3 regions of the Allobosea sp. 2KB_26 genome follow, and region 2 is predicted to be linked to each of the others. Evidence: predicted binding sites of a transcription regulator. Region 2 holds the regulator's gene; each other region holds the start of a gene.

Region 1 (10,194 bases), on a different contig from region 2:
ACTGGATCAAGCTCGAGGTGATCGGCGATCGCGAGACGCTCTATCCCGATGTTGGCGAGTTGCTGGAGGCGACGCGCCAACTTGTCGACAAGGGGTTCGTCGTGCTGCCCTATTGCAACGACGATCCGGTCATCTGCGCGCGCCTGGCTGATCTCGGAGCCGCCGCCGTGATGCCGATGGGGTCGCTGATCGGCTCGGGCATGGGCGTCGCCAATCCAGCCAATCTCGAGCTGATCTGTGCACGCTCGCCCGTGCCCGTGATCGTCGATGCCGGCATCGGCACCGCCTCCGACGCCGTGATCGCCATGGAATGCGGCGCGAGCGGGGTTCTGCTCAACACCGCCGTCGCCAAGGCCGATGATCCCGTGCGAATGGCACTCGCCATGCGTCACGCCGTCGAGGCCGGCTGGAACGCCCGCCTGGCGGGGCGCATTCCGCGGCGTGGGCGGGCTCAGCCGTCCAGCCCCCAGCTCGGGCTTGTGGGTTCGTGAACAGGCTGCCCGACCGGCTGCTCGTCGTCACCGACCGGCATCAGGCCGTGAAGCCCTTGCCGCAGCTTGTCTCTGCGGCGCTCGCCGGCGGGGCACGCTGGATCTGGCTGCGCGATCGCGATCTCGATCAGGCGGAACGCCGCAGCCTGGCGCTGCAGCTGCATGAGCTCGTGAGCATGGCGGATGCGGTCCTGACGATCGGCGGTGATGTTGATCTCGCCGCCCGGGTCGGGGCGCGGGGCGTCCATCTGCAATCGGCTGGAGCGATCTCCGCGGCCCGCGCCGTGCTCGGCGTCTCCGCGCTGATCGGCGTTTCCGCGCATGACGAGGCCGATGTCCGGGCGGCAGCAGCGGCAGGCGCCGATTATGTCACGGCGAGCCCGATCTTCGCGACGGCGAGCAAGCCTGGCTATGGCCCGGCCTTGGGCCTGACCGTGCTGCGGCGCTGGGCGGCGATCGGCCTGCCGGTCGTGGCCCTTGGCGGCATCACCTGCGACCGCGCGTCACTCTGTATCGAGGCTGGTGCTGTGGGAGTTGCAGTGATGGGGGAGGTGATGCGAGCCGTGGATACGGCCAAGACCATTCGCAGCCTTCGCGCCTGCGCGCTCATGAGTCCACGCCCTGGTGTATGAGCAGGTCGAAACGAGAGGAATGGCCTGCGCCAATGCGACGGATCGTGATCCTGGGGAATGCCGGCAGCGGCAAGTCGACGCTCGCGCGCGCACTGGGCGAGCGCCTCGCGCTGCCGGTCGTGCATCTCGACCGCCTGTTCTGGGAGGCCGGCTGGACGAAGGCCGAGCCCCGGCTCTTTCGGGATCGCGTGCGGGACGCCGTGTCCGGCGATGCTTGGATCTGCGAGGGCAACTACTCCAGCCAGACCTTCGAATTGAGGCTGCCGCGCGCCGATATCGTCATCTGGCTCGACGTCCCGCGGACCACCTGCCTGGCCCGCGTCCTGTGGCGCAGCATCCTGAACCGGCCGCGGCCCGATCTCCCCGATGGCTGCACCGAAAAGCTGAACGCGGAGTTCCTCGGCTTCCTCCGATATGTCTGGGCCTTCGATAGGGACAAGCGACCGCAGATCGAGCGCGAGCGGGTGGCGACCGCCGCTCATATCCCGGTGGTCTATCTCCGCGACGCCGGCCAGATCTCGGCGTTCGTGAATGCGGCGGCGGCTGCGTAGGGCGGGCAGGAGGGCAGGGTGAAACAGGATCTCGACCTGATCAGGGGACTGGAGGAAGCGCTGTTCAAGCCAGCGGTTCGAGCGTCTCCGGAAGCGCTTGATCGGCTTCTGGCGGAAGGTTTCGTCGAATTCGGTCGATCAGGCGGTGTATACGAGAAGGCCGAGGTGATCCGAAGCCTTGCCGAGGGCAATGCCGAGACGGTCGACGTGCCGGCAGCCAGGGATTTCGTTCTCCGATCCCTGGCCGATGATGTGGTCCTGCTGACCTATCTGAGTTTTCGCGTCGCGAATGGCCGCGAGGAGCGGCATACGCTGCGAAGCTCGATCTGGCGGTTCATCGAGGGCCGCTGGCAGATGGTCTTTCACCAAGGGACGCCTGCTGGCCAGTCGTCCTGACGGGGGCTTCGTGCGGGGGCTTGAGCCGCGCCGGCGGTGTTGACCCAGATCCGCGATCGTCCCTCCCGCTGCGCCCGGGAGGGACAATCGCAATCGCCATCACCACGCCGAGCCCGGCCTCAAGCCCGGCGCCGTTCAAGTGCGTGCTCGATCCGGGCCGTCATCCGGCGCAAGGCACGGTGCAGATGGTCGCGCATGAAACCTCGGCAGTTTCGCCGCGCCGAAGACCGTCGCAGCAAAACGGACGAAGTCTAATGTGGGACATTGCGGTGTACTTGACGCTGCGTCTGCTATCCTTTGATACTGCGTGCGGCGAAGCAGATCCGGCGACGCGAAAAGCGGGCAAGGGGCGCCTGATGACTGTCGAGGAGGCGGCCGTGTCCGTCGCGCAGAGCCAGGAGATGTTTGCGGGGGCGGAAGCGCTACGCCGGATGCAGCGCTACCATGAGGCGATCAACGGCGACGATCGCGCCAGCGAGGCGCAGTTCAGCCGCGCCTTCAAGGAGCGCTTCGGCATGGCGCCGCGGGAGCTCCGCTCAGTCGCCCGCGAGCGCGGCGTCAACATGCTGCCGCCCATCCCTGTCGGCGTCCCCCCGGATTTGGTGCAACGACTTGAGCGCTGACATCCTGCCGCAATATAGGCCCGTGCCGATCCCGTCCGGCCGGGGCGAAGCGCTGTCGGTGCCGGAGGCAATCGCCTACACAACTCGATGGATCGACATCCGCCTTTCGCCCGGGGAGGATTTCGACGGGCATCAGATGCGCTGGCTCATGACACAGCTCGCCACCCGGGCGCTTGCCGAAACGATCAAGACAGGCGGCGACGGCTCGGCATATTCGGAGCGTCTTCATCAGTCGTACACAGTCCTCAGGAGGGCGCAGGCGGCGCTGAGCGACGGCAAACATCGGTGGTGGGGCAGCCCGGCTGAAGACCAGGCCCGGAAGGCTGCCGAGCGTGTGATGTGGCAGCGGCGCGATCCGGGCCGCGGATACGTGGAGGGCTACGAAAGCCGCTATCAGACCTCGCTCCGCGAGGACCAGTTCAACAGCTGCGTCGCAGACTATCTGGCGCAACCGTGGATGCGGCACCCTGTCCTCGATTGGATGCTCGTCGATGCGATCGTGACGCACGAACTGTCTAGGTTCGGGGAAGCGGTGAAGAAAGCAGAAGAACCGGGGGACCCATGGCGCCGGCGTCGCTATTTGAGGGCCCGCGGCAACCTCGAGGAACTCCGGAATCTCAAATGGAAGGCCGAATTCCAGCTGCAGCTGGCGTCTGCCGCTTTTTTTATCGTTGTGCCTCTGTTGGGGATAGGGGCGGCCTTCCACTTCGATTGGACAACAACCGGCATATGGCTGTTGGGCATCTACACCCTCGTCGTGATCAACGAACTATGGTCGCTGGTGGTCAAGCTGATCCGTCGCAGCGTGCCAGGTCCCGAGAGCAGTTCTCAAACGCTGTGGCGCGAGATGTACGAGGTCTGGCGACTGCTTGAAGGACCGGTCGTCAACCCGATGCTCGTGGGCGCCGAGTTGGCCAGGACGACAAGGAGGGGGGCCAGATGGAACAGCGCTGCCTGGTCGATCGTCGTGCGCGCGATGGAGCATGATCCACTGGAGTGGGTCGTCGTGCCGGCCGAGCGGGACGCTGCACGCAGCGATGCCGGTCGCCAGGACGGAGCCAGATCGGCGCCGTCTCAATCGTTGGATCCCACCTCGTCCGCTTCGTCATCGTAAAGCAGCTTGATGCCGCGCTGCCGGGGCTCTTCTTGGACAGCGCTGTGACGGCTACGTCTGCTGGCCGATCGGCAAGGCGCGGATTCGGAAGGGGAGAGACCCGCCGCCGAACCCGTTTCTCGCTGATCGCTCAGAGGCCAAGCACCTTGCGCAGCTCTGCCTTGGCGGCGGTGAACTCGGTCTGAAAATCCTGCTGCTCCAAGATGCGCGCAGCGATGACCGAGCCTGCAATGCGGCCGGCTTCGATATCGGAGCGATAATGGATGCCGCCGATCACGCGGTTCCAGCCATAGACCCAGGCCCTGTCCATGATCTCGGCGCGCTTTTCCGGAACCATGTTCGACAGCACGATGCCCATCAAGGTCCCGACGGTGGTGTGGCCGGAGGGATAGGCGCCGGAGTTCGAGGTCTTCACGACAGGCTTGACCAACGGACTCGCCTGATGCGGCCGCGGCCGCTTCCAGCTGTCCTTGGCCGGATCGACCACGGCGCCCTCAGTCGCCACGATCCGATCGAAGAAGGCCGAGAAGATCGGCAGCGCTTCAGTCTTGAAGGCCGGGCCCATCACGTCGGAAAAGCGCCAGACATCCTCGACGGCATCGGCCTGGGCCTGCGCTTCCATCTCAGGCGTGCGCGTCACCTGAATGGTGAGGACCTCACCGATCTCGGCCTTCGTCTGGACCGAGTCCGGCGCCGGGGGCGGCTTCAGGACGGCTGTGAGGTCGATCGTCTTGCCGGTCGCGAAGGGTTTCGCATCCTCGGCATGAACGGGAGAGAAGGCCAGCGTGGCGGCTGTCAGAAGAGCGAATGCTATATGGCGCATGGTTGCGGTCCCTGTTGGCCAGGGATCGACGCTCCTGAATTATGACAGTGTGATGTAAGCCAATCTCCCGCCGCGAGGCCATCTCGCCTTCCGTCGGTGCCCCCAGTGGCGACGTCTCGAACCACGTGCGCCAGGGGAGTGCCGCGCTCGCCGAGGGGTGCACTTTGTCTCCAGCGTCCTTTGCGTCTCAATCGTAGGATTCCACCTCGTCCGCTTCGTCATCGTAAAGCAGCTTCATCAGCATGACGTAGCGATTGAGCGAGGCCATGCTGAGATCGCGCAGGCATCTTTCCCGAAGCTTGAGGGCTTCTGCGCGAACGCTCAGGCGCAGTTCAGGCGTGTGGATGCCGAACGCCTCGCTCCAGTCGAGCAGGTGATGCAGGTCCTTGTCCCAGACCGGGCAGGTCCGCGATTGAAATGTCCTGTGCTGCGGGGCGTCCGCCGCGATCGCAGAGGTCGCCGCCACCAAGGCGACGCATGCCAACGAGAACAAGGGCAAGAACAAGGGCCTTTGGAGCGACCGGCCTGACATTCCAATCTCTCCCGATCGAGGTTGAAGCCAGGATGGCAGGCAGGCTCAGCCGCACTGTCTCACCCGTCTGTGGCACCTGAAAAACCCGAGCCCGTATGTGATCTTCATCACATACGGGCTGGGACAGTTCGACAATGGTGCTGGGCGGCAATTTCAAATGGGGGGCAAAACGAGGGGTAGAAAGAATAGATCTTCATATGGTACATATTACTTACTGCATATATTGATAGAAGCATAAATTACTGTGATTATATTATCATATTGTTGATATTCAACGTGATTCAGTAGAGCGTATTTTATCGCCTGATATCGATCGTTCATTTCCAATTTCGATTTGATCATGCCCCGAACGTTCCGGGGTCGTCCAGAAGGCGCGCGAGGCTGCCACCGGCGGCCTCGCGCGCCGGCCTTCATTGTGCCCCGGTTCGGACGCGCAGACTGCGGTTTCCGCCGGTGCTTGCTCGTCTTGGCCAGGGCCGTCGGTGCGCCGTGAAGGCGGTCGACACGGCTTGTTGGCGATGGTGTCGCGCCAGTCCCGCGCCTCGCTGGGATCGCCGACGGGCCGGACTGTTTGGCGCATCCCGAAGCGTTCGAGGCCGATGATCGCGAACCGGTCGGTTTCAGCACAGGGCTCCTCCGCCGTGCAATGAGGGGAGAGGTTCGTGAACTGCCGGCCCAGGAGGGCACTCCGGCCGCTGGAAGCACAGGATATCCGCGCCCCACGGATTCTGCATGGCAGCTGGCCGGTCATCGCCCTGGCCAGTCTCGCGTCGCATGGCTCAATATCATGACCGCCTGTTGACAATCCCCGACGGCCGATCTCATCATTCCGGTATAGTGGAATCTTGGGAGGGATTCGATGGGGACTCGGTGGATGGCAGCGGTCCCTGGATCACGGCTTAGCCGTGCGCCCGCGGCATGAATTACCGCTGGAACTGGTCCATCCTCCTGCAGGAGCCCTATTGGGAGTGGCTGTGGAGCGGCGTGCAATGGACGCTCGCCATCAGCCTGGTCAGCTGGGTCCTGGCGCTGACGATCGGTCTTGGCGTCGGCATTGCGCGCAGCCTGCCGGCCCGCGGCGCCCGCCTGGTCGCCGGCATCTATATCGATGTCTTTCGCAATATCCCGCCGCTGGTCCAGCTCTTCCTCTGGTTCTTCGTGCTGCCCGAGATCGTGCCCGAATCCATCGGGCTCTGGCTGAAGCGCGATCTGCCCTATCCTGAATTCGTCACCGCCGTCGTCGCGATCGGCCTGTTTGCCGGATCGCGCGTCGCCGAGCAGGTCCGGGCCGGGATCGAGGCGGTCGGCAATCCGTTGCTGCCGGCTGCGCTGGCGACGGGGCTTCGTCCCGTGCAGGCCTTTCGGCTGGTCGTGCTGCCGCTCGGTCTTCGCGCCATCGTCGGGCCGCTGACCTCCGAATTCCTGATCACGATCAAGCTGTCATCGCTGAGCCTGACGATCGGTGTCCTCGAACTGACGGCGCAGAGCCGCCATGTCGAGAACTATACCTTCCAGGGGCTCGAGGCCTTCACCTTCGCCACGGTCGGCTATCTCGTCATCGGCTTGTGCGTGACGGCGCTGATGCGCTTCATCGACGACCGCATCGGCGGCTCGGCCCTGCGGAAGGCCGCGACATGAACGATTTCGACTGGGGCGTCATCGCCCGTTCCTGGAGCTTCCTCGCCGAGGGCATGGCGCTCAGTGCCCTGCTCGTGCTGGTCGCGACCGTGGGTGGGCTGGTCCTCGGCTTCGGCCTCGCCCTGATGCGGCTGTCGACCCACCGCTTCATTGCGGTGCCGGCTGCGGCCTATGTCACCGTCATGCGCTCCCTGCCGCTCGTGCTGGTGCTGTTCTGGTTCTATTTCCTGATCCCGCTGGCGATCGGCCGGCCGATCGGCTCGCTGATGTCGGCGCTGATCGCCTTCGTGATGTTCGAGGCCGCCTTCTATTGCGAGATCATCCGCGCGGGCATCGCCAATGTCCGCAAGGGGCAGGCCGAGGCCGGCCTCGCCACCGGCCTGCGTCGCGGCCAGGTGATGCGCCATATCGTCATGCCGCAGGCCCTGCGCGCGATGATGCCGCTCGTCCTGAACCAGATCGTCATCGTCTTCCAGGACACGTCCCTGGTCTATGTCGTGGCGCTGCACGATTTCCTGACGACAGCCAGCATCGTCGCCTCGCGCGATGGCCGGCCGACCGAAATGTATACGCTGGTCGCCGTCGTCTACCTCATCATCTGCCTGTCGGCGACGAAGGCGGTCGAGTTCTACAGGAAGGGCCGCACGACATGATCGCCGTCGAGGACGTGCACAAATCCTATGGCAAGCTGCAGATCCTGCGCGGCTGCTCGGCAACGGTCCGGCAGGGCGAGGTCGTGGTGATCTGCGGCCCGTCGGGCTCGGGCAAGAGCACCCTGATCAAATGCGTCAACGGTCTCGTGCCGTTCGAGCGTGGCACGATCACCGTCAACGGCGTCTCGGTTTCGGATTCCAAGACCGATCTGCCGGCCCTGCGCTCGCGCATCGGCATGGTCTTCCAGAGCTTCGAGCTCTATCCGCACATGACCGCGCTGGAGAATGTCAGCCTGGCGCAGATCCATGTTCTGAAGCGCTCCCGGGCCGAAGCCGACGAACGCTCGGAGAAGATCCTGATGCGGGTCGGGCTCGGCAGCAAGATGACGAGCCGGCCGAGCCAGCTCTCCGGAGGACAGCAGCAGCGCGTCGGCATCGCGCGTGCGCTCGCCATGGACCCGGCCGCCATGCTGTTCGACGAGCCGACCTCGGCGCTCGATCCCGAAATGATCAACGAGGTGCTGGAGGTGATGCAGGAGCTGGCGCTCGAAGGCATGACCATGATGGTCGTGACGCATGAGATGGGCTTCGCGCAGCGCGTCGCCGACCGGGTGCTGTTCATGGATGGCGGCGAGATTCTCGAAGACACGCCCAAGGCGCAGTTCTTCACCGCCCCGGCGACCGAGCGCGCCAAACAGTTCCTGACCAAGGTCCTGACGCACTAGGCCGCCGGCATGACAGAGCTGAGCGCCCCCCAGATCGGACCGATCCTCCAGCGCCAGCGCAAGGCGCGGGGGTTGACCCTGCAGCAGCTCGCAGCCGTCTCCGGCGTCTCGAAATCGATGCTGTCGCAGATCGAGCGGGGCGAGGCCAACCCGACCTTCGCGGTGCTCTGGAGCCTGACGCGAGGGCTGCAGATCGAAATTTCCGCACTCCTTCAAGGCAGCGAATCCTCCCCTGGCGGCAGCGCGATCGAGATCGTTCCGCCGGAGCATACGCCTGAGATCCGCAGTGCCGACGGCTCCTGCCAGCTGCGCATCCTCAGCCCGCCGAGCCTGGCCGGCACTGTCGAATGGTACGATGTCGAGATTGCCGGCCATGGCCGGCTCGACAGCGCCGCGCATGCACCGGGCGCGGTCGAACATTTCACGGTCCTGTCGGGCCAGTTCGTCATCGCAAGCGGGACCTCGCGCTATCCGGTCAAGGCCGGCGAGACCGCACGCTATCCCGTCGATGTGCCCCACTCGATCTGCAACGAGCTCGGTCAGCCGGCCCGTGGGCTGATGGTTCTGCTCTACCAGAAGGTCAGGCAGGAGCGAGGTTCTACTTGAGCGTGTTCCACTATAGCGGATTAATCGACCCCGCGGCGACGCACGCACCATGGCAGGTGCCTGCGTTCGCGCCGGTTCGCTGCCGCCCCTTTTCGTCCCCCGATCCAAAGGCCCAGATCCCATGCGCGTGAGTATCCTTGGAGCAGGCGCCGCCGCCTATGGCGCAGCCGCCCAGCTTTCAATCTGCGGGCATGATCCCATGCTCTGGTCGCCCTCCGGCCGCGGCACGGTCGAGCTGGCGGCGGGGGCTCCCTTGCGGGCCAGCGGCGCGATCGAGACCAGTTTCCATCCCCGCATCGCCCAGAGTGCGAAGGAGGCCGTCACCAGCTCCGACGTGGTGATGCTGGCCATGCCGGGCAACGCCCACAAGATGGCGCTGGAGGCGACCGCCGAGCATCTGCGCGAGGGGCAGCCGGTCATCATCAGCTCGCACGCCTCCTTCGGGGCGCTCTATCTCTCGCGGCTCCTGGCCGAGCGCGGCATTCGCGCGCCGATCATCGCCTGGGGCACGACGCTGACGACGGGGCGCAGGGCGTCGCCGACCGAGGCCGCGGTCAATTCGCTGCGCTCGAAGATCGATATCGCGACCGTGCCGGAATCCGGGCTCGACGAGGGCCACGCGCTTTGCACCGCCCTGTTCGGCGATCGCTTCGTCAAGCGCGACGGGCTGCTCGCGATCGCGCTCAGCAATCTCAACCCGCAGAACCATCTTGCGATCGCGCTGTTCAACCTCACCCGGATGGAGCGCGGCGAACGCTGGGGGCAGGCCGAGAACGTCACGCCGGCGGTCGGTCGCGTGATGGAGCTGCTCGACGCGGAGCGGCTGGCGATCGCGCAGGCTTTTGACGTCTCGGTGCGGACGATCAAGGAGCACTATGCCTTTTCCTACCAGCTGCCGGTCGCGAGCATCGCCGAGATGAATGCGGAGCTGCATCAACGCGGCAATGGCGGCTTCGGCCCGGCGACCCTGACCAGCCGCTATGTGCTCGAGGATGCGCCCTTCGGCCTGCTGCCGACGGTCCTGCTCGGGCGGCTCGCCGGGCAGCCCGCGACGCTGCACGAGGCTGGACTGACCATGCTCTCGGCGGCCTATGGTCGCGACTTCGTCGGGGACAATGATCTGCTGCCCGCGCTCGGCTTCGAGCAGATGAGCAGCGAGCAGCTGCGGGAGCGGGCCCGCACCGGATTCTAGAGCATCGGACCGAAAAGTGGACACCGGTTTTCGGGAAAATCCGATGCTCAAACAAAGAGCTAGAGCATCGGACCGAAAAGTGGATACCGGCTTTCGGAGAAATCCGATGCTCAACAACGATCTAGACTCCCGCGCATCAGCCGGTGCGCGGGCAATCATGCGAGCAATCGCTGCAAAGGGGAGAAGAATATGAGACGGAACCTTGTTGCCGCTATCGG
Region 2 (10,194 bases):
CGGGCAGTTCCCGCCTCGCGTTCGACTTTGTGAGACCCGTTTCCTCGTGCTTCTTATGCGACCGGAGTAACCACGGATGGCTGCCGTGACAGACCAGATGGCCGCGCCCGGTGCGCCTGCCATTCGCCGCACTCCAAAGGGCACCTTCGACATTGTCTTCCGCAATGCCAGCCGGGCCGCTGCGCTCTTCGTGCTGGTGCTGCTCGCAGGCATCATCGCCTCGATGATCATCGGCGGCTGGCCTGCCTTCCGCGAATTCGGCCTTGGTTTCATCACGTCCAGCGTCTGGGATACCCAGAATGAGCAGTATGGCGCCTGGCCCGCCATCGTCGGCACCTTGTCGACCGCGCTGATCGCGCTGGTCCTTGGCGTACCGCTCTCGCTCGGCATCGCCGTCTACCTCACCCAGCTCGCGCCGCCCTGGTTCAAGCGCCCGGTCTCGACGACGATCGAGCTGCTCGCTGCCGTGCCCTCGATCATTTACGGCATGTGGGGTCTCTTCGTCTTCGTGCCGCTCTTCGCGGCCTATGTGCAGATCCCGGTCTCGAACATCGTCGAAGGCATTCCGCTGGTCGGCACCGTGCTCTACTCGCGCTCGCCCTCGGGCCTCGGCATCCTGACGGCCGGCATCATCCTCGCCTTCATGATCATCCCCTTCATTGCCTCGATCACCCGCGACATGCTGGAGCAGATCCCGTCCGTACTGCGTGAGAGCGCCTATGGCATCGGCGCCACGACCTGGGAGGTCGTGCGCCATGTGCTGGTGCCGCAGGCCGGCGTCTCGATCATCGGCGCCATCATGCTCGGTCTTGGCCGCGCGCTTGGCGAGACCATGGCGGTGACCTTCGTCGTCGGCAACGCCAACCGGCTTTCGGCCTCGATCATGGATCCCGGCTCGACCATCGCCTCGCGCATCGCCAACGAATTCAACGAGGCGATGGGCCTGCAGCTCAACGCGCTGATCGCGCTTGGCTGTATCCTCTTCTTCGTCACCTTCGTCGTCCTCGTGATCGCGCGTATCCTTGTCGCGCGCGTCAAGTCCTTCTGAGCGGAGCCTGGCCATGAACAGCGCCGTCACCCCGCCCGCCACGACGCCTCATCAGGTCTGGGGCCGTGTCCGTCCCGCGCGCCGCACCGCCGATCGGGCGATGAAAATCATCGCCACCAGCTTCACCCTTCTCGCCATCTTCGTGCTGTTCTGGATTCTCGGCATGCTGCTCGTGAAGGGGATCGGCGGGCTCTCCGTCGCGACCTTCACCCAGGTCACGCCCGGTCCCGGCAGCGAGGGGGGCGGCCTTGCCAACGCCATTGTCGGCTCGATCGTGCTGACCTTCCTCGGCATCGCCGTGGCGACGCCGGTGGGCGTGCTCGCCGGCACCTATCTTGCCGAATACGGCAAGGGCTCGAAGCTCGCGGATCTGATCCGTTTCATCAACGACATCCTGCTCTCGGCACCGTCGATCCTGATCGGCCTCTTCGTCTACGTCATCCTGGTCGAGCCGTTCCGCGGCTATTCCGGCTGGGCCGGCGGCGTCGCGCTGGGCATCATCGCGATCCCGGTGATCGTGCGCACCACCGAGGACATGCTGCGCCTCGTGCCGAGCTCGTTGCGCGAAGCCGGTGCTGCGCTGGGCGCCCCGCCTTCGGTCGTCATCACCAGCGTGACCTGGCGGGCGGCGAAATCCGGTATGGTCACCGGTATCCTGCTGGCCCTGGCGCGCATCGCCGGCGAAACGGCGCCGCTGATCTTCACTGCGCTGAACAACAATTTCTGGTTCTCGCCCACCCTCGTCGGCGGCGTCTCCAACCTGCCGGTGACGATCTACCAGTTCGCCTCCGCCCCTTATGAGAACTGGCAGCAGCTCGCCTGGGCCGGTTCGCTGATCATCACCGTCTCGATCCTGTGCCTCTCGCTTATCGCCCGCCGTATCGTGCGGGGCGGCAAATGAACGGCCTTAAACCCTCGTCGCGTTCGATCTGAAGGAACAAGTCGATGCTTTCGACGCTGGAACTGAGCCCGCAAGCGCTTGATGCCGAGGCCCCCGTCCGGATCGCGGTCAAGAACCTCGATTTCTACTACGGCGAGCACAAGGCGCTGAAGAACATCAATCTCGACTTCCGGGACCGCCATGTCACCGCCCTGATCGGGCCGTCGGGCTGCGGCAAGTCGACCCTGCTGCGCATCTTCAACCGGATCTATTCACTCTATCCGGAGCAGCGCGCCACCGGCGAGATCCTGCTCGACGGCCGCAACGTCATCAGCAACGATATCGATGTGAACGAGCTGCGCTCGCGCGTCGGCATGGTGTTCCAGAAGCCGACGCCCTTCCCGATGTCGATCTACGACAATGTCGCATTCGGCATCCGCCTCTATGAGAAGCCGCCGAAGTCCGAACTCGACGACCGCGTCGAAGGTGCGCTGCGCCGCTCTGCCCTCTGGGACGAGGTCAAGGACAAGCTGAAGACCTCCGGCATGGGCCTGTCCGGCGGCCAGCAGCAACGCCTCTGTATTGCGCGTACCATCGCCCAGAAGCCGGAAGTGATCCTGTTCGATGAGCCGACCTCGGCGCTTGATCCGATCTCGACCGGCAAGATCGAGGACCTGCTCGAGCAGCTCAAGACCGACTTCACCATCGTCATCGTCACCCACAACATGCAGCAGGCGGCGCGCATCTCGCAGTACACCGCCTTCATGTATCTGGGCGAGGTGATCGAGTTCGACGCCACCAACACCATCTTCATGAACCCGCACAAGAAGCAGACGCAGGATTACGTCACCGGTCGCTTCGGCTGAAACGGTACCAAGCCTTCCAACTGCTTTGCCGACAAAGGACACGCCGCGATGACTGATCACATCGTCCGCTCATATGACGCCGATCTCGAGGGGATCCGCCGCAGCCTTGCCGAGATGGGGGGCATGTCGGAGCGCATGCTCGGCGATTCGACGGTCGCCCTGGTGCGCCGTGATACCGGATTGGCACAGAAGGTCATCAGCGCCGACCAGCGCCTCGACAACCTGCAGCGTGAGGTCGAGGAGAAGGCGGTCCTCACCATCGCCCGGCGCCAGCCGCTCGCCAACGACCTGCGCGAGCTGATCTCCGCCATTCGCATCGCCGCCGATATCGAGCGTGTCGGCGATCTCGCCAAGAATATCGCCAAGCGCGCCGTTGCGATCTCCGGCCAGTTCCAGCCGCCGTCGCGTGCGGTCGTCGGCCTCGAGCATATGAGCCGCCTGGTTCAGGCCCAGCTCAAGGACGTGCTCGATGCCTATGCCGTCAGCAATGAGCAGAAGGCCATGGAGGTCTGGCGCCGAGACGACGAGATCGACGCGCTCTATACCTCGCTCTTCCGCGAGCTGCTCACCTATATGATGGAAGACCCGCGCAACATCACCTTCTGCACGCATCTCCTGTTCTGCGCGAAGAATGTCGAGCGTATCGGCGACCACACCACCAACATCGCCGAGACGATCCACTATCTCGTCACGGGCGAAGCCTTGGACGCAGCCCGTCCGAAGCTCGACACCACCAACATTCTTCTGGACGCCGCCACCGGTGAGTGACCGGCGCCCGACACCTTTGGGACCGAGTGAGACATGCCTGCACGCATCCTGATCGTTGAGGACGAAGAGCCGTTGACCCTGCTGCTGCGCTACAATCTCGAGGCCGAAGGCTTCGAGGTCGATAGCGTAGCGCGTGGCGACGATGCCGAGCTGCATCTGCGCGATCATACGCCGGACCTCGTGCTGCTCGACTGGATGCTACCGGGCCTTTCCGGCATTGAGCTCTGCCGGCGGCTGCGGACCCGTCGCGATACCGAGCGAGTGCCGATCATCATGCTCACGGCCCGCGGCGAGGAGACCGAGCGTGTGCGCGGCCTTGCCACCGGGGCTGACGACTATGTCGTCAAGCCTTTCTCGCTGCCCGAGCTGATCGCGCGCATCCAGGCGCTGCTGCGCCGCGCCAAGCCGGGTCATGTTGCCGGGCTGCTGGCCGCCGGCGATCTTGAACTCGACCGCACCACCCGCCGTGTCCGCCGCTCAGGGAGCGAGTTGCATCTCGGCCCGACCGAGTTCCGCCTGCTCGAGTTCCTGATGCAGGCGCCGGGTCGGGTCTATTCCCGCGCCCAGCTGCTCGACGCGGTCTGGGGTCGCGATGTCTATATCGACGAGCGCACTGTCGACGTCCATGTCGGCCGCCTGCGCAAGGCGATCACCCCCGACAACGCCAAGGATCCGCTGCGGACCGTTCGTGGCGCCGGCTACGCCTTCGACGAGACCTTTGCGCGGAGCTGAGACTTGGATCGTCGGGCCGGATATCGAACCCGGCGCGATGATCTGATCGTCTATGTTTGCATCGGCTTTCCCGAAAGCCGCAATCCACTTTTCGGGCCGATACTCTAGCGCGGCCCTGCGATGATGACCGCCGCGCCGGCGAGGCAGATCAGCCCGCCGGCAATGTCCCAGCGGTCGGGGCGAAAGCCCTCGACGACCCAGAGCCAGGCGAGCGAACTCACGATATAGATGCCGCCATAGGCGGCATAGGCGCGTCCGGCCATTTCGCTCTCCGCCAGCGTCAGCAGCCAGGCGAACAGGGCGAGGCAAACCAGTCCGGGCACGATCCACCAGATCGGCTTGCCGAGCCGGAGCCAGCCCCAGAACGCGAAACAGCCGGCGATTTCGAGAATGGCTGCGCCAAGATAGGCGGCGATGGTCGGCATGGTTCGTCCTATCGATGGCCCGCGCGGCGGGATTACCCTTGACCGCAGGCCGCGCGGACGGCAAGCCGGACCGATGTCCTCACATCACATCGCCATCATCGGAGCAGGGCCGTCCGGGCTGATTGCGGCCGAGCGCCTCGCAGTGGCCGGCCATGCGGTCACGATCTACGATCGCATGCCCTCGCCGGCTCGCAAATTCCTGCTGGCCGGGCGCGGCGGGTTGAACCTCACCCATTCCGAACCGCTCGACAGCTTCCTGGCCCGCTATCGCGATGCCCGAACCTGGCTGGAGCCGGCCATTCGTGCCTTCCCGCCGCAATCCCTGCGCGACTGGGCCGATGCGCTCGGGCAGGACACGTTCGTCGGCAGCAGCGGGCGTGTCTTCCCTCGCGCCATGAAGGCTTCCCCCCTGCTTCGTGCCTGGCTGCGCCGGCTCGATGGTCTCGGCGTCGCCTTCGCGCCTGGGCAGCGCTGGACCGGCTGGAGCGAAGCGGGCGTTCTGACGTTCCGGAGCCGCGATGGCGCCGATTTCGAGGCGAAGCACGACGCGACGCTGCTCGCGCTCGGCGGCGCAAGTTGGCCGCGGCTAGGGTCCGATGGCGCCTGGGCGACTTTGCTGGCAGCGCGCGGCATTGCGATTGCGCCGCTGCGCCCATCCAATGGCGGCTTTACGGTCGATTGGTCGCAGACCATGCGCGAGCGTTTTGCCGGCGTGCCGCTGAAACGGATCGTCCTGAGCTTCGGCGGCCAATCCGTGCCCGGCGAGGCGATGATCGATGCGGCGGGTCTGGAAGGCGGGGCGGTCTATGCACTCTCTGCCCCGATCCGCGAGACGATCCTGCGCGAGGGCAGGGCGGTCATCACCGTCGATCTGCGGCCCGATCACGAGGCGGCGCTGCTGGTCCAGCGGCTCGCGCATCGTCGCAAGGGCGTGACGCTGAGCAATCATCTGCGCAAGGCTGCAGGTCTTGCTCCATCCGCGATTGCGCTGCTGCGCGAAGCGGCGAAGGGGCCACTTCCCCAAGACGCGGAGAGGCTGGCCGCACTGATCAAGGCCGCACCTCTGGTGCTCACCGGTCTCAGACCGATCGAGCGGGCGATCTCCACCGCCGGTGGCGTCGCCGCGGCCGAGGTCGAGGAAGGCTTCATGCTGAAACGCTTGCCCGGTACCTTTGTCGCAGGCGAGATGCTGGATTGGGAGGCGCCGACCGGCGGCTATCTGCTGCAGGCCTGTTTCGCGACCGGAGTCGCAGCTGCAGCAGGGATTCAGGCCTGGCTCGCGGAAAGCTGAACGATCGCCTCAGGCGATTGCGATGATCTCGACCGCCTCAACGCCGATGCTGACGCTCTCGCCAATGCCCTTGCCCATCAGCGCGCTCGCCAACGGCGCGACATAGGGCAGCGTTCCCCGCGCCGGATCGGCCTCGTCCTCGCCGACCAGTCGCCAGTTCTGCTTGCGCCCGTCGGCCCGGCGGATCGTCACTGTCGAGCCGAAGCGGACGATGTCGTGCCTTTCCTGCGCAGGGGCCAGCTTGGCGCTGGCGCGCCGCGCGGTCCAGTAGCGGAACTCGCGCCGCGTCTGAGCGATCTCGGTGCGGTCGCCTCCAGCCAGCGCCGCCGCGTGTTCGTCATGCCAGCGCGCCAGCTGGGCCTCGATCTGTGCGAGCCCTTCAGGCGTCACGAGGTTCGGGTGAGGCGAGACTGGCCGGTCTGGCAGCTCGTCCAGGGTCCCTCTTTCCTCGGCTTCCTTGACGAAGGCGCGAGTCATTCTGGCCTCCTCCTATTGATCTCGGCACATCCGGCGAACCGGACCACAGCTTTCAGTGTTACGTCCTCACGGCTGCATGTGCTGCAGCGCCAACCCGATGCTGGAATCTGAAGCGGCGATCACTTGGAGATGGGGATCAGGCACTGCCGAAGACAAGACCCGGGCAGTCTACACCGACGTGTCCGGCCGCACCATCGAGAGCGGAACCATCGCGCCGCCGCTGCCCCGGGATAGCGAGCACAGTCTCGCTTGAAGGTTGCAGCCATGCCCGAGAAGCTCTGCGCTCGCACCAGACTTTCCATCGCGGCCACTCTGATCGTGTGTCGCGAGACCCGAAGTGGATCGTCCTGGAAACGCGGCAACGGATCGTTGCGAGTGACGGTCTCGATTGACCGACACATATCCTATTGGTTATGAATTCAGACCAATAGCCAGAGAGTTATGCGTCCTGATCCCGTGCCGTCGCAGCGTGCTCTCCCAAACGTTTGCCGGGCCGAAGCGGCCTCTTCGAGAGGCTGTATCGCGATGTCGAGCAGACGGTGGCCTCGTCCAAGAAACAGCAGCATCGAGGGAAGATCATGAGCCAGAGCGAGTCCCAGAACCAAAACTCCCCGTCCCAGATGATAGACGAGCGGATCAGCGAGCTGGGAGACTGGCGGGGCACGATGCTCTCCCTGCTCCGCGCATGGATCAAGCAGGCCGATCCCGAGGTCGTCGAGGAGTGGAAGTGGCGAGGGGTTCCCGTGTGGGCGCACCACGGAATGATCTGCACCGGCGAGACCTATAAGAGCGTCGTCAAGCTGACCTTTGCCAAAGGGGCTTCGCTCGACGACCCATCAGGCCTCTTCAATTCCAGTCTCGACGGCAACACCAGGCGTGCCATCGACGTCCATGAGGGCGAGACGATTGACGAAGGGGCATTGAAGGCTCTCATTCGCGCAGCCGTGACCCTGAATACGTCCCGCGCTCGTGGCAAGACCAAGTCGCGCGGATAAGGCTCGCTCCGTTTCGACATGCGCAGGCGCGCGATAAGGCCGGACGCCCATCGCGCCCGCTCAGGAATCGCTTCAATCCGGGTGCGCACGGCACGGCGTGCTCCTGTCACCTGCTGTCAGCTATGCGCCAGCTGCGACCGCTTAGCCCTCGCGCCCGGACCGGTTTCGCCCCATATTGCGGCCATGCCGAAAAGCTCCGACACGACCGCCAAGGCGAAGCCTGCAAAGAAGCCCGCGTCCGCGCGCACGCCGAACTCGAAGGCCACCAAGCCGGAGTTGATGCCGCTCGAGGGCTATCTCGCCGATCTGCTCAATCCCGCGATCAACCGCGGCAGGGCGGTCCCGGGTGGCGCTTCCGGTTTCAGCGACCAGCCACAGGCCGGCTATGGCGAGCCGCGCCCCGGCGACACCAAGCTGAAGAAGAAGCCGAAGAAGGGCGACGCGGCTTCCGCTTTCGGCGAGGCCGAGGGCGAGACCGCGGCCTCCGTCACCGCGCATTCGCTGCAGCACCTGCTGGAGTCCGGCAGTCCTTTCATCGATCCCGGCAAGCCCTGGACGCCGCATCGCCCGGCTCGACCGGACAAGTCCGAGGGCGGCATCGCCTTCCGCATGCAGTCGGATTTCGAGCCCGCAGGTGACCAGCCGACCGCGATCGCCGATCTCGTCGATGGTGTCGCACGGCAGGAGCGCGACCAGGTCCTGCTCGGCGTCACCGGCTCCGGCAAGACCTTCACGATGGCCAAGGTGATCGAGGAGACGCAGCGCCCGGCACTGATCCTCGCCCCGAACAAGACGCTCGCCGCACAGCTCTACGGCGAGTTCAAGAGCTTCTTCCCCGACAACGCGGTCGAGTATTTCGTCTCCTACTACGATTACTACCAGCCCGAGGCCTACGTCCCGCGATCTGACACGTTCATCGAGAAGGAATCCTCGATCAACGAGCAGATCGACCGCATGCGCCACTCGGCCACGCGCTCTCTGCTGGAGCGCGACGACGTTATCATCGTGGCCAGCGTCTCCTGCATCTACGGTATCGGCTCGGTCGAGACCTATACGGCGATGACCTTCGCCATCAAACTCGGCGAGCGCATCGAGCAGCGCCAACTCATCGCCGACCTCGTCGCCCTGCAATACAAGCGCACGCTCGGCGATTTCGCCCGCGGCACCTTTCGCGTGCGCGGCGACGTCATCGAGCTGTTCCCGGCCCACTATGAGGACCGCGCCTGGCGCATCGGCCTGTTCGGCGATGAGGTCGAGAGCATCTCGGAATTCGATCCGCTCACCGGCCAGAAGACAGCCGACCTCGAATTCGTGAAAGTCTACGGCAATTCGCACTACACCACGCCGCGCCCGACGCTGACCCAGGCCGTCAAGTCGATCAAGGAGGAGCTCAAGGCCCGCCTTGAGGAGCTCAATCGGATGGGGCGCTACCTCGAGGCTCAGCGGCTCGACCAACGCTGCACCTTCGACATCGAGATGATCGAGTCGACCGGCTCCTGCAACGGCATCGAGAACTATTCGCGCTATCTCACCGGCCGCAAGCCGGGCGAGCCGCCGCCGACCCTGTTCGAGTATCTGCCCGACAATGCGCTCGTCTTCACCGATGAGAGCCACGTCACCGTGCCGCAGATCGGGGGCATGTACCGGGGCGACTTCCGCCGCAAGGCGACATTGGCCGAGTACGGCTTCCGCCTGCCGTCCTGCATGGATAACCGGCCGCTGCGCTTCGAGGAATGGGACGCGATGCGCCCGCAATCGGTGCATGTCTCGGCGACGCCCGGCGGCTGGGAGATGGACCGCACTGGCGGCGTCTTCACCGAGCAGGTCATCCGTCCGACCGGGCTGATCGACCCCCCGGTCGAGGTCCGCCCCGCCAAGCACCAGGTTGCCGACCTGCTCGACGAGATCAAGGAGGTCACCGAGAAGGGCTACCGCAGCCTCGTCACAGTGCTGACCAAGCGCATGGCCGAGGACCTGACCGAGTACCTGCACGAGAATGGCGTGCGCGTGCGCTACATGCACTCCGACATCGATACGATCGAGCGCATCGAGATCCTGCGCGATCTCCGCCTCGGCGCTTTCGACGTGCTGGTCGGCATCAATCTGCTACGCGAGGGGCTGGACATTCCGGAATGCGGCTTCGTCGCCATTCTCGACGCCGACAAGGAGGGTTTTTTGCGCTCCGAGACCTCGTTGATCCAGACCATCGGCCGCGCCGCCCGCAATGTCGACGGCAAGGTCATCCTCTATGCCGACCACATCACCGGCTCGATGGAGCGGGCGATGGCCGAGACCAATCGCCGCCGCGAGAAGCAGGAGGCTTATAACCTCGCGAACGGCATCACGCCGCAGACGATCAAGCGCGCCATCGGCGACATCCTCGGCTCGGTCTACGAGCGCGACCATGTCACGGTCGACAAGGGTTTGGTCGATGCGCCGATCGCCGGTCACAACCTCAAGGCTGCGCTGGCGGATCTCGAGAAGCGCATGCGCGAGGCTGCCGCCGATCTCGAATTCGAGACGGCCGCCCGCCTGCGCGACGAGATCAAGCGCCTGCAGGCGACCGAACTCGCCATCTCCGACGATCCGCTCGCCCGCCAGAGCGACGTCGAGGCCTCGGCTGGCAAGTACAAGGGGGAGCGCAGTTACGGGGCATCGGCGAACCTGCCGACGCGGGCGCGCAAGCCCACCGATGAGGATATGGGCCCGCAT
Region 3 (10,194 bases), on a different contig from region 2:
GATCGTGTAGAACAGCTCCGGCAGAGCCAGGATGTAGACCATCGAGGTGCCCTTGGCCAAACCGATGATCTCGTTGAAGCCAGTCGGCAGGATGGTGCGCATCGCCTGCGGCAGGATGATCCGCGTGGCCTGGCGTGAGCGCGGCAGGCCAAGTGCGGCTGCGGCTTCCAACTGACCCTGATCGACGGAGAGGATACCGCCGCGAATGATCTCGGAGCAGAAGGCCGCCTGGTTGAGCGCCAGCCCGAGTACGGCTGCCGCGAATGGCGTGAGCAACTGCGTGGTCTGGTAGCTGAAGAAGGAAATCTCGGTGAACGGTACACCGAGCGTGATCGTCTCGTAGAGATAGCCCAGATTGTTCAGCACCAGCAGCAGCACGATCAGCGGGATCGAGCGGAAGAGCCAGACATAACCCCAGGAGAGCGAGCCCAGCAGGGGCGAGCCGGAGACCCGCGCCAGCGCCAGCGCCGTGCCGAGCAGGAAGCCGAAGGTGGCGCCGAGCAAGGTCAGCAGCAGGGTGCGCCCGAGGCCGGCCAGGACGGGCTCGGCAAAGAACCATTCGGCGAAGACGTCCCAGCCCCAGCGTGGGTTCGACAGAACCGAGTTCAGGATCGCAAAGATCACGATCACCGAGAACACCGTTCCGACCGTCCGCGCCGGGTATTTCGCTGGCACGATACGATAATGCGCGTAGTCGCTCTTTCGCGCGGGTTGCGGCGGCGGCGCATCAAGCGCGCGAAAATCAGTGGTCAGGGTCATGGCAGGTCTCGTCGGGAGGCTGGGGGCGGTCTGACCCGCTGTCTGTCGGCTCGGAGGCGCTCAGGCCGCGCTGGCGGCACCCGGCCGTTCGCTGGCCGACGCATGTGGCAGATGCCCGGTGAACGGGCCGAGTTCCTTTTCGAAAGGAAGCTTGAGATGGATCTCGGGATCGACCGTGACATCGAAGAGCGGGCGATAGCCGGACTGCAGGTACAATTCCTTGGCTTCGGGCTGTCGGAATCCGGTCGTCAGGTAGATCCTGCTGTAGCCTTGGCGCTGTGCCTGCGCTTCAAGCTCCTCGACCACCTTGCGGGCCAACCCCTGCCGACGGAAATCGGCATGGGTCCAGATCCGCTTCAGCTCGGCGGTATGCTTGTCGTAGCGCTTGAAGGCGCCGCCGCCGATGGTGCGCCCATCGCGGACGAGCAGCACGAAATTGCCATCCGGCGGCGCGAACAGCTCGGCTGGATAGCGGGTCATTTCGGCGCCGGGCGGCTCTCCGAAAATGCTGCCATAGCGGGTCGCATATTCCCAGGTCAGCGCTTCGATCAAGGGCTGCGAGCGCGCGTCGAGCGGGGTGGTGTAAATGAAGCTGTCGGCCATGATGGGCTGCCTTTCCGGCGGGTTCAGGAGAGGTAGGCCTGCGCCAGCGCGACCCAGTAGGTCGCCGCTGGGGCCAGGATGGCGTCGTTGAAGTCGTAGTGAGGGCTGTGCAGGGGGGCGCTGTAGCCGTTGCCGACGAAGAGGTAGCTGCCGGGGCACGCCTCCGAGATGAAGGCGAAATCCTCGCTGGCGGTACGGGGCCTGAAGTCTCGCTCGATCCGTTCTTCGCCAAAGGCCGCCACCGCAACCTCGTGTGCGAAGGCGGTTTCCGCATCGTGGTTGACCAGCGCGGGGAAGCCGAGCCGGTAGCGGACGTCGGCCCTTGCACCAAAGCTCTCGGCCTGGGCACGCACCAGCGCCGGAATGCGCTGCTGCAACTGCTCGCGGACCGTGCTGCTGAAGGAGCGGATCGTCAGCCTGAGCCCGACGCTGTCGGGGATGACATTCGAGCCGGTGCCGCCATGGATCGAGCCGACCGTGACGACGGCAGCCTCGAGCGGATCGATATTGCGGGAGACCACGCTCTGCAGCGTCGTGATCACCGCGGCGGCGGCAACGACCGGGTCGACCGTCTCATGCGGAGCGGCTCCGTGTCCCCCCTTGCCGAGCACGGTGATCTGCGCCTGATCGACCGAAGCCATCGCCGGACCGGCAATGAAGCCGAATTGTCCGGTGGGCACGCCCGGCCAGTTGTGCAGGCCGAAGACCGCGTCGCAGGGGAAGCGCTCGAACAGCCCCTCGTCGATCAATTTGCGGGCGCCGGCGCCGATCTCCTCGGCCGGTTGGAAGATCAGAGTCAACGTGCCTGAGAAGCGCCCGCTTTCGGCGAGATAGCGCGCTGCCGCGAGCAGGATCGCGGTATGCCCGTCATGGCCGCAGGCATGCATCGCGCCGGCATGGATGCTGGCATGGGCCAGGCCCGTTGCCTCCTGGATCGGCAGGGCGTCCATATCGGCACGGATGCCGAGGCTACGCTCGCCGCTGCCGCGCCGGAGCGTCGCCACGACGCCGGTACCGGCGAGCCCCGTCGCAACCTCGTAGCCCCATCCCGCGAGATGCTCGGCGACGAGCGCACTGGTCCGGTTTTCCGCGAAGGCGAGCTCGGGGTGGCGATGAAGGTCGCGGCGCAATGCGATGAAGGTATCGGCGAAGGCTGCGATGCCGCGCGCCGCGTCTTCACGCTCTGGCTGGCCGAGACCGGGCGTGTGAAAGGTCATCTCCCAGCCGCCTCAGCTGGCCGACCGCGTCAACGCGGCCTGCCGCGTCGTGCCTTCGCGGGCGCCGGCATGGCGGCTTTCCCGGCGCGGCAAACCGAGATGGTCGCGCAGCGTCGCGCCGGGCAAGCTTCGGTCATAGACGCCACGCTCTTCGAGCACCGGGATGACGAGCCGGGCGAAATCGTCGAAGCCTTCGGCGATCACCGGGAAGCCCAGGATGAAGCCATCCGCCGCCTGTTGCGCGACACGGTGAATGATCCGCTCGGCGACGGTCTCGGCCGTGCCGATGAAATCGGTTCGCGGTGTGGTGGCTTCGAGCGCGACCTCGCGCAGGCTCAAGCCCTTCAAAGCCGCATTGCGCTTGATGCGGTCGGTGGTCGACCGGAAGCTGTTTTTGCCGATCTCTCCCAGTTCGGGGAACGGCTGATCGAGCGGGTAGGCGCTGAAATCGTGATGGTCGAAGAAGCGGCCGAGATAGAGCAGGGCCTCGTCGATCGAGACGAGATCGCGGATGGCGCGGTACTTCTCCTCGGCTTCCTGCTCGGTCGCCCCCACGATCGGGCCGATGCCCGGGAAGACCTTGATGTCGCTCGCGCTGCGGCCATGGGCGATGGCGCTGTTCTTGATGCTGCGATAGAAGCCCTGCGCCTCCTCGAGCGCGACATTGTTGCTGAAGACGGCATCGGCGTGCTTGCCGGCAAGCCCGATCCCGGCGTCAGAGGCGCCTGCCTGGAAGACGACCGGCTGCCCTTGCGCGGAGCGGGAAATGTTCAGCGGCCCCTCGACCTGGAAGAAGCGGCCCCTGTGCCCCAGCGTGTGGAGCTTGGCCTTGTCGAAGAAGACGCCGTTTTCGCGGTCCCGCGGGAAGGCATCGTCGTCCCAGGAATCCCAAAGGCCCTTGATGACATCGAGATATTCGGTGGCGATCTCATAGCGGAGGGCATGCTCCGGATGCGGCCGACTATAGTTGCGGCCCGAGCCTTCGAGCGGCGAGGTCACCGCATTCCAGCCGGCGCGCCCGCCCGAGATCAGATCAAGCGAGCCGAACTGGCGCGCGATGGTGAAGGGATCGCTGTAGGAGGTCGAGACGGTGCCGACGAGGCCGAGCTTGCTGGTCGAAGCAGCCAACGCCGACAGGATCGTCAGCGGCTCGAAGCGGTTCAGGAAATGCGGGATCGACTTGTCGTTGATGTAGAGCCCGTCGGCGACGAAGGCGAAGGCGATGCCGGCAGCCTCCGCCTTGCGCGCGGTGCGGACGAAGAAGTCGAAATTGACGCTGGCATCGGCAGGGCTGCTGGGATGGCGCCAGGAGTTCATATGGCTGCCCGGGCCCTGCAGCATGATGCCGAACGTGATGGGATTCTTGCTCATGGAACGTGCTCCGGTGGAGAAAGTGGTCAGGCCGCGGCCGCCAGGACTTCGTCGGCGAGCAGCGCGATCGACGTGAGCCGCTGCTGCCGGGCGGCCGCCGGCGTATCGAGGATGAATTCAGCGATGCCGAAGCGCCGGTGCAGCGCATCGAGCTCGCGCCGGACCCGAGCCGGCGTGCCGGCGACGATGCTCGGCCGGCGCAACTCGGTGCGGTAGGAGGTGACCCCCGCTTGCCGGGCGTATTCCGCGGCCTGCGCTTCGCTGCCGACATTGAGAGCCTGACCATCGTCGAGGTAGAGACGCACGATCTGCAGCCCGTCCGCGATCCGTTCGGCTTCCTCGTTGCTCTCGGCGGCCAGCGCGGTCACCGCGAGGAGCGGCGTGCCAGGGCCTCCTGCATTGGCGAAGGCCTCGATGCTTGCCTCGATCGCTGCGTGATCGCCATTGAGCTGACCGGCAAAGACGAACTGCCAGCCCTGTTCGGCGGCAAGTCGCGCGCTCTCCGGGCTGCCGCCGAGCAGGAAGCGCTGCGGCACCTCGGGCGGGATTGGCGCTACAAGGGGCCGGTCGAGGGCCTGCCCAGCGTCCGTTCCGTGATCGAGATAAGCGCCGAGTTGGCGCAACTGCGTGCCGAACTCGCGCCGGACGGCGGGATCATGTCCCCATTGCAGCGCGCGCGTCGCCAGTGGCAGTCCGCCCGGCGCCTTGCCGATGCCGAGATCGACCCGGCCCGGTGCGAGTGAGGCGAGGACGTGGAAGTTCTCCGCCACCTTGTAGGGGCTGTAATGCTGCAGAAGGACGCCGCCCGACCCGACCCGAATGCGCGAGGTGCTGGCCAGGATATAGGCCGCCAGCACTTCCGGAGAGGAACTGGCGACGCCCGCCATGCCATGATGCTCGGCGACCCAGAAGCGGTGATAGCCCCAGCGCTCCGCATTCTGAGCGAGTGCGACCGAGCGGGCCAGCGCGATGCTGCCGGTCTCGCCGTCGAAGACGGGGCTCTTTTCGAGCAGGCTGAGGCGATAGGTCATTGGAGCGGCCTTCGTGAATGCAGGTCTGCGTGCGGGTTTGGGGCGGGTGGAATCAGAGCGCCCGCAGGCCGAGCGCCGCCGCGGCCTCGTCCGCCATCCAGCCGAGGCGCTCGTAGTCGCCGCGCCAGTAGACGAGGGCCGCTTCGTCGGCGCCGAATCTGACGGCCCGCACGCGGCCGATGATGATGCTGTGGGAATGGCGCTCGATCAGTTCCTCGACTTCGCAATCGAGGGAGGCGAGCGCGCCGACCAGGAGCGGGGCGCCGGTTACGGCGGTGGTCCATTCGGCGTGCCGGAAGCGCTCGGCGCCCTTCTCGCCGTTCCGTCCGGCGAAGCGATCCGCGATCTGCTTCTGCGCCGCATTCAGGAAGTTGATGCCGAAGGTGCGGTACCGCTGCAGGGTCGGATAGCTCGACGATGTGCGGTTGAGTCCGAACATGACGGTCGGAGGCTCGGCCGAGAGCGAGGCGACCGAGGTCGCCGTAAGGCCGGTCCGATCCTCGCCTGCGCCGGTCGTGATGACACTGACCCCGCCAGCGAGGTGGCGGAAAGCGGCACGGAATGCGGCTGCTTCGTCGCGAACCGGGGGCGAAGCTGTCGGCAAGCGCGTGACGATGCTCATGGGGAATCCTTCAAGCCATGCGGGCGGGTTTGGACGCAGCGATCTCGCGACGGCTGTTGATCAAGCCGTGCGTTCGCCGATCGAGCCGGCCAGCGGCCGAGCCGAAAAGAGGGGTGGTGGGACGTTCCGAGCGGGCCAGAACGCTGTCTGACCCCAATCCGGGGGTCGACGGTGTTCGGCATGGCTCCGCCGCGGCCGAGCTGAGCGGCGTTACCCACGCGGGATCAGGAGGAGCGGGGCGCGGTGCCGTTCAGGCCCGGCACGCAGGAGTGTTCAACATCGATGCGCCCGATCAGGTGCAGTTTCATGAAGATAAAGTGGAATTTTCTTCGATGTTGATTCAGTCATGAACGTGTCTCCAGCAATCGGGAGCCCACGAATGCATTCGTGGTGCTTTTAGCTTTGGTGACGCGGTGCAAGCTGCTCCAGAAAATCCCGCGATCGACACTGTCGATACTATGATCATTCTGCATCATGCCGCTTCGGTCAATGAAACGTCTTTTCAAAGATCGCTCTCGAACCGGGATAAACGCCTCTGGACGGCGAGGTGCTCGAAAGGCTTTGCCTCATGCGCTGGACGTACGTGACCTGCGGGGCATCCCGCCTTGGTCAGCGCGCTGGGAAGAGACGCAAGGTCACCATTCCAGCTTGGCGAACACTCGCGAGATGGCTGCCCTGGCTTTCATCCAACAGTCATCCCGGCGTCATCCAGGCGACCTAGGCAGGCGGCCTCACAGCTGGATTGCCGAGAATGAAACGCCAGAATGTTCTCCTGATCGTCGTCGACCAATGGCGCGCCGATTTCATACCGCATCTGATGCGGGCCGAGGGGCGCGATCCCTTCCTGAAGACGCCGAATCTCGATCGCCTTTGCGCGGAGGGCGTGACCTTCCGCAACCATGTCACGGCCTGCGTGCCTTGCGGTCCGGCCCGGGCCAGCCTGCTCACCGGCCTTTACCTGATGAACCACCGCGCCGTGCAAAACACGGTGCCGCTCGACCAGCGCCATTTCAATCTCGGCAAGGCGCTGCGCGCCATCGGTTATGATCCCGCGTTGGTCGGCTACACCACGACGACGCCCGATCCGCGCGCGACCTCGAAGAGCGACCCGCGCTTCCTGGTGCTCGGCGACCTGATGGACGGTTTCCGTTCGGTCGGCGCCTTCGAGCCCAATATGGATGGCTATTTCGGCTGGGTGGCGCAGAACGGCTTCGAGCTGCCGGAAAAGCGCGAGGATATCTGGCTGCCGGAGGGCGAGGACTCGGTGCCGGGCGCAACCGACAAGCCATCGCGAATCCCCAAGGAGTTCTCCGACTCGACCTTCTTCACCGAGCGTGCGCTGACCTATCTCAAGGGGCGCGCCGGCAGGCCGTTCTTCCTGCATCTCGGCTATTATCGCCCGCATCCGCCCTTCGTTGCGCCGGCGCCCTATCACGCGATGTACCGTCCGGAGGATATGCCCGGACTGGTGCGGGCGGAATCGCCGGAAGCCGAGGCGGCTCAGCATCCGCTGACCAAGTTCTACATCGACTCGATCAAGCGCGGCTCCTTCTTCCACGGGGCGGAAGGCTCGGGCGCGACCTTGGACGAGGCCGAAATCCGCCAGATGCGGGCGACCTATTGCGGCCTGATCACCGAGATCGACGACTGCCTCGGCAGGGTCTTCGCCTATCTCGACGAGACCGGGCAGTGGGACGACACTCTGATAGTCTTCACCAGCGATCATGGCGAGCAGCTCGGCGACCACCACCTGCTCGGCAAGATCGGCTTCAACGACGAGAGCTTCCGCATTCCGCTGGTGGTGAAGGACCCGCGCGGAGCGGACGAGCGTCGCGGTGCAATCGAGACCTCCTTCACCGAGAGCGTCGACGTGATGCCGACCATTCTCGACTGGCTCGGGGGCGAGGCGCCGCGCGCCTGCGACGGGCGCTCGGTCATGCCGTTCCTCAGCGAGGGCAGGCCGGCGGATTGGCGCAGCGAACTGCACTACGAATACGATTTCCGCGACGTGCACTACTCCCAGCCGGAGCAGGTTCTGGGCCTCCACATGGATCAGTCCAGCCTCTGCGTGATCCAGGACGAGCACTATAAATACGTCCATTTCGCCGCGCTGCCGCCGCTCTTCTTCGACCTCGGCAAGGATCCGCACCAGTTCGTCAATCTGGCCGAGGACCCGGCCTATGCCGCCCTGGTGCGTGACTATGCCCAGAAGGCGCTGTCCTGGCGGCTGATCCATGCCGACCGGACCCTGACCCATTTCCGCTCCGGCCCGCGCGGGCTCGAGGAGCGCGATCCCAACGCCACCCCTTCAGGAGATGAACAATGGTCGGTTCCTTCACGCGTCGCAGCGCAATAGCGCTCGGCGGCTCGGCCCTCATTCTGCCGCGCTTTGCGATCGCCCAGGCCGACAACCGGCCCTCGATCACCATCGCGGTGCAGAAGATCGCCAATTCCAACACGCTCGACGTGCTGCGCGAGCAGTCCAATGTCGGCGAACGCGTCTTCTTCTCGTCGATCTGGGAGGGGCTGATCGGCCGCAACTGGCTCGGCAATCTCGAGACGGTTCCGGGTCTCGCCACCGAGTGGAAGCGCATCGACGACAAGACTGTCGAGCTCAAGCTGCGCCGCGGCGTGAAGTTCCACAACGGCGATGAGCTGACGGCGGAGGATGTCGCGTTCTCCTTCAGCAGGCAGCGCATGTTCGGCGACACGCAGCCGTCGCAAGGCAAGACGATCTCCGTCGACTTCGTCGTCGGGGGCGGCCGCGCCAACAAGGAACTGCCGGCCGAAGTGCCGGCGGTGGCGCGCCGCTCCTGGCCGGCTCTGCTCGGCATCGAGATCGTCGACAAATACACGGTGCGCTTCGTCAACGGCACGCCCGACGTGACGATGGAGGGTCGCATCTCGCGCTATGGCAGCGAGATCATGAATCGTCGCGCCTTCGAAGAGGCGAAGACCTATAGCGACTGGGCGACCAGGCCGGTCACGACCGGCCCCTACCGGATCGCCGAGTATCGCCCGGACGTCTCGCTGCTGCTCGAAGCCCATGACGAGTACTGGGGCGGCCGCCCGCCGCTGAAGTCGATCCGTTTTGTCGAGGTGCCGGAGACGGCGTCCCGCATCAACGGTCTGCTCTCCGGCCAGTACCAGTTTGCCTGCGATATCCCGCCGGACCAGATCTCGCAGATCGAGAAGAATCCCGCCTTCGAGGTGCAGGGTGGGACCATTCTCAATCACCGCCTGACGGTGTTCGACAAGAACCATGCCCAGCTGCAGAATCCGCTGGTTCGCCGCGCCATGACGCACTCGATCGACCGGCAGGCGATCGTCGACTCGCTCTGGGCCGGCCGTACGGTGGTGCCGAAGGGGCTGCAATGGCCCTATTACGGCGAGATGTTCCACGCCGATTGGGCGGTGCCGGCCTTCGATCTGAAGCTGGCGCGCGAGCTGGTCAAGCAGTCCGGCTACAAGGGCGATCCGATCCCGTATCGCCTGCTCAACAACTACTACACCAACCAGACTGCCACGGCGCAGGTCCTGGTCGAGATGTGGAAGGAGGCGGGGCTCAACGTCGAAATCCAGGTCAAGGAGAACTGGCAGCAGATTCTCGAGCGCACGCCGACCCGTGCGGTGCGCGACTGGTCGAATTCGGCGCCCTTCAACGATCCCGTCTCCTCGATCGTTGCCCAGCACGGCCCCAACGGCCAGCAGCAGCAGGCCGGCGAATGGCGCAATGACGAGATGAACACGCTCTCGGTCGAACTCGAAACCTCGACCGACCGGGCCCGCCGCAAGGCCGCGTTCCGCCGCATGCTGGAAATCGCCGAGCGCGAGGACCCGGCCTATACGGTGCTGCACCAGAACGCGACCTTCACGGCCAAGCCCAAGGCGCTTGCCTGGAAGGCCTCGCCGGCCTTCGCGATGGATTTCCGTGCCGAGAACTGGGGCGGCCGGAGCTGATCGCAGTCCTATCGCGGCGCGCCCCGAAAGGGCGCGCCGTTTTCTGTTTCCGATGACTTCTGGAGGGTTCCTTGACCCATCTGACACGCCGCCATGCGCTTGGCCTCGGCGCGGCCTCGACCGGTGCCCTGATCCTGCCGCGCTTCGCGATCGCGCAGGCCGATAACCGGCCCTCGATCACCATCGCGGTCCAGAAGATCGCCAATTCCAACACGTTGGAAACGCTGCGCGAGCAGTCCAATGTCGGCACTCGCACCTTCTACAGCTATGCCGAGAGCCTGATCGATACCGACTGGGCCGGCGACCTGTCGCTCCGGCCGGGCCTCGCCACAGCCTGGCGCCGCATCGACGATCGCACGGTCGAGCTGACGCTACGCCAGGGCGTCACGTTTCATAATGGCGAGACCATGACTGCCGAGGACGTCGCCTTCTCCTTCGGCTCCGAACGGATGTGGGGCGGAGCGGGGCAGGCGAGCTCGGCCGGGCTATTCGGTTCGGTGACGGCCGGCGCCGCCGGCAAGCAGCCGCCCGCCGAGGTGGTGGCGGTGGCGAGGCGAGCCTTCCCGGGCTTCGAGAAAATCGAGATCGTCGATCCGCAGACCGTTCGCTTCGTCAACAAGACACCCGACGT

What was found. Region 2 encodes PhoB, which activates phosphate uptake and scavenging genes when phosphate is short. Its sites were predicted from a motif close to TGTCATNNANCTGTCAT; they were not measured.
Region 1: a site for PhoB is predicted at 4,672-4,688, ahead of AB4099_RS26810 (acid phosphatase). Genes of this name have one in related genera too.
Region 3: a site for PhoB is predicted at 6,284-6,300, ahead of pehA (phosphoric/sulfuric ester hydrolase PehA). Genes of this name have one in related genera too.

What each region holds. Positions count from the first base shown of each region.
Region 1 covers NZ_JBFRHE010000013.1:50,972-61,165, reverse strand. The annotation lists gene thiG (thiazole synthase) at 1-491, shown strand, start outside; gene AB4099_RS26835 (thiamine phosphate synthase) at 488-1,123, shown strand; gene AB4099_RS26830 (P-loop NTPase family protein) at 1,156-1,674, shown strand; gene AB4099_RS26825 (nuclear transport factor 2 family protein) at 1,693-2,070, shown strand; gene AB4099_RS26820 (helix-turn-helix transcriptional regulator) at 2,325-2,693, shown strand; gene AB4099_RS26815 (hypothetical protein) at 2,683-3,807, shown strand; gene AB4099_RS26810 (acid phosphatase) at 3,938-4,630, opposite strand; gene AB4099_RS26805 (hypothetical protein) at 4,818-5,162, opposite strand; gene AB4099_RS26800 (amino acid ABC transporter permease) at 6,081-6,800, shown strand; gene AB4099_RS26795 (amino acid ABC transporter permease) at 6,797-7,453, shown strand; gene AB4099_RS26790 (amino acid ABC transporter ATP-binding protein) at 7,450-8,178, shown strand; gene AB4099_RS26785 (helix-turn-helix domain-containing protein) at 8,188-8,784, shown strand; gene AB4099_RS26780 (NAD/NADP octopine/nopaline dehydrogenase family protein) at 8,906-9,976, shown strand; gene AB4099_RS26775 (amino acid ABC transporter substrate-binding protein) at 10,166-10,194, shown strand, end outside.
Region 2 covers NZ_JBFRHE010000004.1:480,896-491,089, forward strand. The annotation lists gene pstC (phosphate ABC transporter permease subunit PstC) at 77-1,048, shown strand; gene pstA (phosphate ABC transporter permease PstA) at 1,062-1,949, shown strand; gene pstB (phosphate ABC transporter ATP-binding protein PstB) at 1,994-2,794, shown strand; gene phoU (phosphate signaling complex protein PhoU) at 2,843-3,562, shown strand; gene phoB (phosphate regulon transcriptional regulator PhoB) at 3,596-4,294, shown strand; gene AB4099_RS15690 (YnfA family protein) at 4,399-4,719, opposite strand; gene AB4099_RS15695 (TIGR03862 family flavoprotein) at 4,793-6,010, shown strand; gene greA (transcription elongation factor GreA) at 6,020-6,487, opposite strand; gene AB4099_RS15705 (DUF1801 domain-containing protein) at 7,066-7,482, shown strand; gene uvrB (excinuclease ABC subunit UvrB) at 7,666-10,194, shown strand, end outside.
Region 3 covers NZ_JBFRHE010000007.1:192,763-202,956, forward strand. The annotation lists gene AB4099_RS19980 (amino acid ABC transporter permease/ATP-binding protein) at 1-759, opposite strand, end outside; gene AB4099_RS19985 (GNAT family N-acetyltransferase) at 820-1,362, opposite strand; gene AB4099_RS19990 (M20 aminoacylase family protein) at 1,386-2,579, opposite strand; gene AB4099_RS19995 (LLM class flavin-dependent oxidoreductase) at 2,592-3,950, opposite strand; gene AB4099_RS20000 (LLM class flavin-dependent oxidoreductase) at 3,977-4,981, opposite strand; gene AB4099_RS20005 (flavin reductase family protein) at 5,034-5,603, opposite strand; gene AB4099_RS20010 (hypothetical protein) at 5,720-5,953, shown strand; gene pehA (phosphoric/sulfuric ester hydrolase PehA) at 6,355-7,959, shown strand; gene AB4099_RS20020 (ABC transporter substrate-binding protein) at 7,926-9,563, shown strand; gene AB4099_RS20025 (ABC transporter substrate-binding protein) at 9,635-10,194, shown strand, end outside.